Regions from separate parts of the Actinospica acidiphila genome, predicted to be linked through region 1. Evidence: riboswitches for the same ligand, from Rfam matches in the RefSeq annotation. Region 1 holds a riboswitch; the other holds the start of a gene.
The links. Region 1 has a riboswitch for S-adenosylmethionine ahead of thrC (threonine synthase). Riboswitches for the same ligand answer to the same signal wherever they lie in the genome.

Region 1 (3,398 bases):
GTCAGACCTCACCCCCCAACGGTTGGGGGCGTGCGCCGGAACGCGTCGACCGCGGCTGAATGTATCTGTCCAACTGCCGTCTGCAACAGGTCAATCGGACGAGAAATCTGGACGCTACCGGTCCGGAATGTGGCAAGAATTCGCCAGAATTCAGGGCAAGTCGGGCCGGGCAAAGGAGACAAAAGCCGCGAAAGGAGCCCGCACTTTGGCTACATCCAGTCGGGTCCGCGGCAGGAATTCAGGGTTCTCGATCAATGGATCGGGAGCGCGTTCCCCAACTCTACCGCGCTCAACCTCATGGAATTGCCCCCTCCGGATCTCTCACGGAGGGGGCAAAGTCCTGAACGCTCGGTAACGGTCATTACCGAAGGTAATGATCAGCCTCCGGCGACCGCCGGAATGATCGAGACGCCGGCACCCTCCGGGGTGGCCGTCTCCAGCCCCTGCTCGAAGCGCACGTCGTCGTCGTTGACGTACACGTTCACGAACCGGCGCAGCTTGCCCTGGTCGTCCAGGACCCGCGCGGCGATGCCGGTGTGGTTCTTCTCGAGGTCCTGGATGACCTCCCCGAGGGTGGCCCCCTCGGCGGCGACCTCGGCCTTGCCCCCGGTGTAGGTGCGCAGAATGGTAGGGATACGAACGGTAACGCTCACTTTGAACCTCCGGTCAGGAAATGGCGAAGCGGCTCAGACGAGCCCGGCCTCACGGAACGACTCAAGACTGGGACGAATCGTCGCCGTGAGCCCCGTCCCCGCCACCGCGTCCAGCGTCTTGAGCCCGTCCCCGGTGTTCAGCACCACCGTGGTGAGGGACGGATCCAGCACCCCGTCCTCGATCAGCTTCTTCGTCACGCCGACCGTGACCCCGCCCGCGGTCTCCGCGAAGATGCCCTCGGTCCGCGCCAGCAGCTTGATCGCCTCGACCACCTGCGCGTCCGTGACGTCCTCCACCGCGCCGCCGGTGCGCCGGGCGATGTCGAGCACGTACGGCCCGTCCGCCGGGTTGCCGATGGCCAGGGACTTGGCGATGGTGTCCGGCTTCTGCGGGCGGACCACGTCGTGCCCGGCCTTGTACGCGGTGGAGACCGGCGAGCAGCCCGCCGCCTGGGCGCCGAAGATCTTGTACGGCTTGTCCTCGACGAGCCCGAGCTTGATCAGCTCCTGCAGACCCTTGTCGATCTTCGTCAGCTGCGAGCCGGACGCGATCGGGACCACGATCTGGTCCGGGAGCCGCCAGCCCAGCTGCTCGCAGACCTCGTACGCGAGGGTCTTGGAGCCCTCGGCGTAGTACGGCCGCAGGTTGACGTTGACGAAGCCCCAGCCCTCGCCGGTCGGGTCGCCGATCAGCTCGGAGCAGAAACGGTTCACGTCGTCGTAGTTGCCCTCGATGCCGACGAGCTCGCCGCCGTAGACGGCGGCCATGACGATCTTGCCCTGTTCCAGGTCGTGCGGGATGAACACGCAGGAGCGGAAGCCGGCCCGGGCGGCGGCGGCGCCGACCGCGCCGGCCAGGTTGCCGGTGGAGGAGCAGGACAGGGTGGTGAAGCCGAAGGCGCGCGCGGCCTCCAGGGCCTGGGCGACGACCCGGTCCTTGAAGGAGTGCGTGGGGTTGCCGGAGTCGTCCTTGACGTAGAGGCCGCCGGTGACGCCCAGTTCGCGGGCGAGGTTGTCGGCCTGGACGAGCTTGGTCCAGCCGGGGTTCAGGTTGGGCTTGGTCGCCACGTCCGCGGGGACGGGCAGCAGCGGCGCGTAGCGCCAGATGTTCGCGGGACCCGCCTCGATGCGCTTGCGGAGCTCTTCGGTGTCGTACCCGGAGAAGTCGTAGGCGATCTCCAGCGGGCCGAAACACTCCTCGCAGGCGAAGACCGGACCGAGGGGCACGCGGTGGCCGCACTCGCGGCAGGACAGCGCGGCGGCGGGGCCGAGGTCGACGGTGTTCGCGGAGTCGGTGGTGCTTGCAAAAGTCTGCACAGCCATGGAGGCGAGGCCCTTTCTCCTCATCTTCCTCACGACGCACTTCGCCGTGAGACGGATTTGGCACCTTCCCTAGCCGGGAGCCTCGCCACGTCCGCGTGACAAGTACCGACTGGAGGGTTGCCGGGGCTTCATCGGGCCGTGTCCCTCTGCCCCTCTGGATGAGCGGTGTTCAGTTGTCCGCCCCGACACCCCCCGGGATGCGGGGTCCGTCGGCGCTGTTCAAGACTGTAACCGAAGGCCCGGACGGCGGAGAGAGCCGTCCGCACACCGAGATGGACCGCCCCCGGCCAGTGAGGAGTCCGCCGTGCTGGAAGAAGTCGAGCGCTGGCTGATCGAGCGCTCCTGGTCGGTTTCCGACCGTCCGCTGCACCGGATCCTGGCGGCGAAACGCTCCTCGGGACAGACGGTGAGCGTGGTGCTGCCCGCGCTGAACGAGGAGGCCACGGTCGGCGACATCGTCTCCGTCATCCGGCACGACCTGGTGCTCCAGGTGCCCCTGGTCGACGAGGTCGTGGTGATCGACTCCGGTTCCACCGACCGCACCTCCGAGGTGGCCGCGGCGGCCGGCGCGACCGTCGTCCACCGGGACGCCATCCTGCCCCGCCTGCCTGCCGTGCCCGGCAAGGGCGAGGTGCTGTGGCGGTCGCTGCTGGTCACGCGCGGTGACATCGTGTGCTTCGTCGACGCGGACCTGCGGGAGTTCTCGTCGGACTTCGTCACCGGCATCGTCGGCCCGCTGCTCACCGACCCCGGCCTCCAGCTGGTCAAGGCCATGTACGACCGGCCGATGACGACGGCCGACGGGAGCATCACCGGCGCGGGCGCCGGGCAGGGCGGCCGCGTCACCGAGCTGATGGCCCGCCCGCTGCTCAACATGCACTGGCCGCAGCTCGCCGGTTTCGTCCAGCCGCTGGGCGGCGAGTACGCGGCCCGCCGCGGCCTGCTCGAACAGCTCCCGTTCCCCGTCGGCTACGGCGTCGAGCTGGGCATGCTGGTCGACGCCCTGCACCTGGTGGGCCTGGACGCGCTGGCCCAGGTGGACGTGGGCGTGCGCAAGCACCGGCACCAGGACGGGCAGGCGCTCGGCCGGATGGCCGCCGCGATCTACCGCACCGCGCAGCTGCGGCTGGCCCGCGCGCATCTGCTCCGACCGTCGCTGACCCAGTTCGAGCGCGCCGGGGACGCCTTCGAGCCCCGCACGTACTCGGTGGACACCGAGGAGCGGCCGCCGATGCGGGACGTCGCGGAGTACCAGTCCCGCAAGGTGGCCTGACCCCGTCCGTCACCGACCGGTGTGACGCACCGGCACGTTTGAGGCCCGGGGGGCCGGGCTAGGTTGAGGCGTATGGCTTCAAGCTTCGGTGCAGCTCAGGTGCTGGTCGCCTCCAATCGGGGGCCGGTGTCGTACGCGGTGGCGGACGA
Region 2 (3,398 bases), 1.4 Mb from region 1:
GTGCTGCCGTTCTGGGCGGCGCTGCAGTGGGCGGCGGCCGGGCGGACGCCGGAGGGCGGCCCCGGGGTGGCCCATCTGGCGCACCTGGTGGGCTTCGCGCTGGGCTTCGGCTGCGCGTGGGTGTGGCGCGGCGGGGCGACTACAGTGAAGTCCGCCCCTGCTCCGGCCCCCGAGGGAGAGAACCAGCCGTGATCACCGCGATCGTCCTCATCAAGACCAGCGTGGACCGGATCCCCGAGATCGCGGAACAGATCGCCGCGCTGGACAGCGTCAGCGAGGTCTTCTCCGTCACCGGCACGTACGACCTGATCGCCATGGTGCGGGTGCGGGAGCACGAGGACCTCGCCGAGGTCATCCCCGGCAGCATCAGCAAGATCCCGGGGGTGGAGGGCACGGACACGCACGTGGCGTTCCGGACGTACTCCCAGCACGACCTCGAGGCCGCCTTCGCCATCGGGCTGGACAGCTGACCCCCCGGGGCTCCCCGGCTCCGCTCCTCAGGCGCCGGAGGGGCCGTCCGTGGCCGACGGGTCCGGCACGCACCGCCCCTCCACCGTGCGGTACGTCCACCGTGCCCCGTCCCGCACGAGTTCCCGCACCGCCCGCACGAACCGTGCGACGTGCTCCTCCGGCGTGCCGGCCCCGAAGCTGACCCGGATCGCGTTCAGCGCCCCCGCCTCCGGCGCCCCGCACTCCCCCGCACCGCCCGTGTCGCCGCCGAGCAGCCTCCGCACCAGCGGGTGCGCGCAGAACAGGCCGTCGCGTACGCCGATGCCGTACTCCGCGGACAGCGCCGCCGCGAAGTGGGAGCTGTTCCAGCCGTCGACCACGAAGGACAGCACCCCGACCCGGGGCGCGTCGTCGCCGAACAGGGACAGGAAACGCACCTCGGGCACGTCCGCCAGCCCTTCCCGCACCGCGCGCACCAGCGCGTCCTCCCGTGCGGCCAGCGCCTCGAACCCCGCCTCGGTGAGCGCCTTGCAGGCGGAGGCGATGGCGTAGGCGCCGATGACGTTGGGCGAGCCGGCCTCGTGGCGGGCGGCGGTCTCGTGCCATTCCACGTCCACTCCCCCGTCCGCGCGCCGGGTGACCGTGCGGCTGGCGCCGCCGCCGGCGAGGTACGGCCCGGCCTCGCGCAGCCAGTCGGCGCGGCCGGCCAGGACCCCGGATCCGAAGGGCGCGTACAGCTTGTGCCCGGAGAAGGCGACCCAGTCCACGTCCAGCTCGCGCACGGACACCGCGCGGTGCGGGGCGAGCTGGGCGGCGTCCAGCACGATCCTGGCGCCGTGCGCGTGGGCGGCGGCGGCGAGTTCGCGGACCGGCCACAGCTCGCCGGTGACGTTGGAGGCGCCGGTGACACAGACCAGGGCCGGCCCGTGGGGGTCACGGTCGGCGAGGGCGCGCTCCAGGGACGCGACGGCCCGCGCGGGGCTGTCGGGGGCGTCGAGGACGGTCACCCGGCCCGCCCGCTGCCAGGGCAGCAGCGCCGCGTGGTGCTCGGTCTCGAAGACGAAGACCTCGCAGCCGTCGGGCAGGACGGCGGCGAGCAGGTTGAGGGAGTCGGTGGTGGAGCGGGTGAACACCAGCTGGTCGTCGGCGCGGCAGTCGAGGAACCCGGCGACGGTACGGCGGGCGTTCTCGAAGAGGTCGGTGGAGAGCTGGGAGAGGTAGCCGGCGCCGCGGTGGACGCTGCCGTAGTAGGGGGCGTAGGCGGCCACGTCGTCCCAGACGCGCTGGAGGGCGGGGGCGCTGGCGGCGTAGTCGAGAGCGGCGTAGGTGACCTCGCCGCCGGTGACGAGGGGCACGGCGACGTCCCGGCCGAGGACGGGCAGCGGGGTGGGGACGGACGGCTCGGCGGCGGCAGCGGGTACGGCGGTGGCGGTGGCGGCAGCAGGCATGACGGAACTCCCGGAGGGCAGGGCGGATCCTCGCGCGAGCGGACGGCGTGACGCGTCGCTCCAGCGCGGAGAGGAAAGTGACGAGGGTGTGCGGAGGCGGGGCTCGACGCCCTAACGCATTCGCTTGCTCACGGAAGACTCCTCGACGACCAGGACCCCTGGTGTGCGAGGGGTCCGCGCTTGCCGTGAGCCCTGCTGCTCACGGCCTGGTCTTCACCCGGGGCACCCCGCCACGGACGGAGGGTTGCCGGACAGCCGGCCGGGGCCTGATGGCTGTCACTCATGACCTGAGAGGGAACGTACGCGAGGCGACGGCCGTCCCGCAACCCGTATCCGGATCGCGGGACGGCCGTGCGGGGCCTACGCGTTGCTGACGGCGACCCAGCGTTCGAGGACGCGCCGCGCGGCGCCGGAGTCGACGGACTCGGCGGCCTTCTCCATCCCGGCGCGGATCTGCTCCGTGAGCGTGCCGCTGCCGGGCTCCAGGGCCACCAGGGCCGCCGCCGAGTTCAGCAGCACCGCGTCCCGCACGGGGCCGCGCTCGCCGTCCAGCAGCCGGCGGGCCACTTCGGCGTTGTAGGAGGCGTCGGCGCCGCGCAGCGCCTCCACCGGGACCAGGTCGATGCCGACGTCGCGCGGGTCGAAGGTCTCCTCGGTCACCGCGCCGTCGCGGACCACCCACACCTTGGAGGTGCCGGTGGTGGTCAGCTCGTCGAGGCCGTCGTCGCCGCGGAACACCAGGGTGGAGTTGCCGCGACCGGCGAACACCCCGGCCATGATGGGCGCCATCCGGGCGTCGGCGACGCCGACGGCCTGCGCCTTGACCTTCGCCGGGTTGGCGAGCGGGCCGAGGAAGTTGAACACGGTGCGGACGCCGAGCTGGCCGCGCGCGGCGGCCACATGACGCAGCGCCGGGTGGAACCTCACCGCGAAGCAGAAGGTGATGCCGGCCTCCTCGGCGACCTCGGCGACCCGGCGCGGGGTCAGTTCGAGGTTGACGCCCAGCTTCTCCAGCACGTCGGAGGCGCCGGAGGCGGAGGACGCGGCGCGGTTGCCGTGCTTGACGACCTTCGCGCCGGTGCCGGCGACGACGATCGAGGACATGGTGGAGATGTTCACCGTCTTGGCGCCGTCGCCGCCGGTGCCGACGATGTCGACGGTCGCGCCGGGCACCTCGATGACGTTGGCATGGTCGTAGAGCGCCCGCACGCAGCCGGTGATCTCGTCGACGGTCTCGCCCTTGGCCCGCAGGGACACCGCGAACCCGGCGATCTGCGCGTCGGTCGCCTCGCCGCGCATGATCAGGTCCATCGCCCAGGCGGCCTCGTCGGCGGTCAGGTCCCGGCCGTCCAGGAGGGTGTTCAGCAGGGCGGGCCAGGAGCGGCCCGCCGCGGTGTCGCCTCCAGCGGGGGTCACAGCGCTCATGGTCGCTCCTGACGGTCGTAGCGGGTCCTCGGGACCGGACGGGTCCCGCACCCACCCTATCCAGCCGCGGGCACG

Region 2: it holds a riboswitch for S-adenosylmethionine, as region 1 does, so the genes downstream of both, HXP48_RS24635 (aminotransferase class V-fold PLP-dependent enzyme) here and thrC (threonine synthase) in region 1, are expected to answer to the same signal.

The regions. Positions count from the first base shown of each region.
Region 1 covers NZ_JABZEM010000002.1:4,111,483-4,114,880, reverse strand. Annotated here, with positions in the region: gene HXP48_RS18460 (ubiquitin-like small modifier protein 1) at 378-653, opposite strand; gene thrC (threonine synthase) at 687-1,976, opposite strand; SAM riboswitch class I at 1,994-2,141, opposite strand; gene HXP48_RS18450 (glucosyl-3-phosphoglycerate synthase) at 2,281-3,249, shown strand; gene HXP48_RS18445 (alpha,alpha-trehalose-phosphate synthase (UDP-forming)) at 3,322-3,398, shown strand, end outside.
Region 2 covers NZ_JABZEM010000002.1:5,505,127-5,508,524, reverse strand. Annotated here, with positions in the region: gene HXP48_RS24645 (rhomboid family intramembrane serine protease) at 1-192, shown strand, start outside; gene HXP48_RS24640 (Lrp/AsnC family transcriptional regulator) at 189-470, shown strand; gene HXP48_RS24635 (aminotransferase class V-fold PLP-dependent enzyme) at 498-1,898, opposite strand; SAM riboswitch class IV at 2,070-2,186, opposite strand; gene trpD (anthranilate phosphoribosyltransferase) at 2,259-3,323, opposite strand.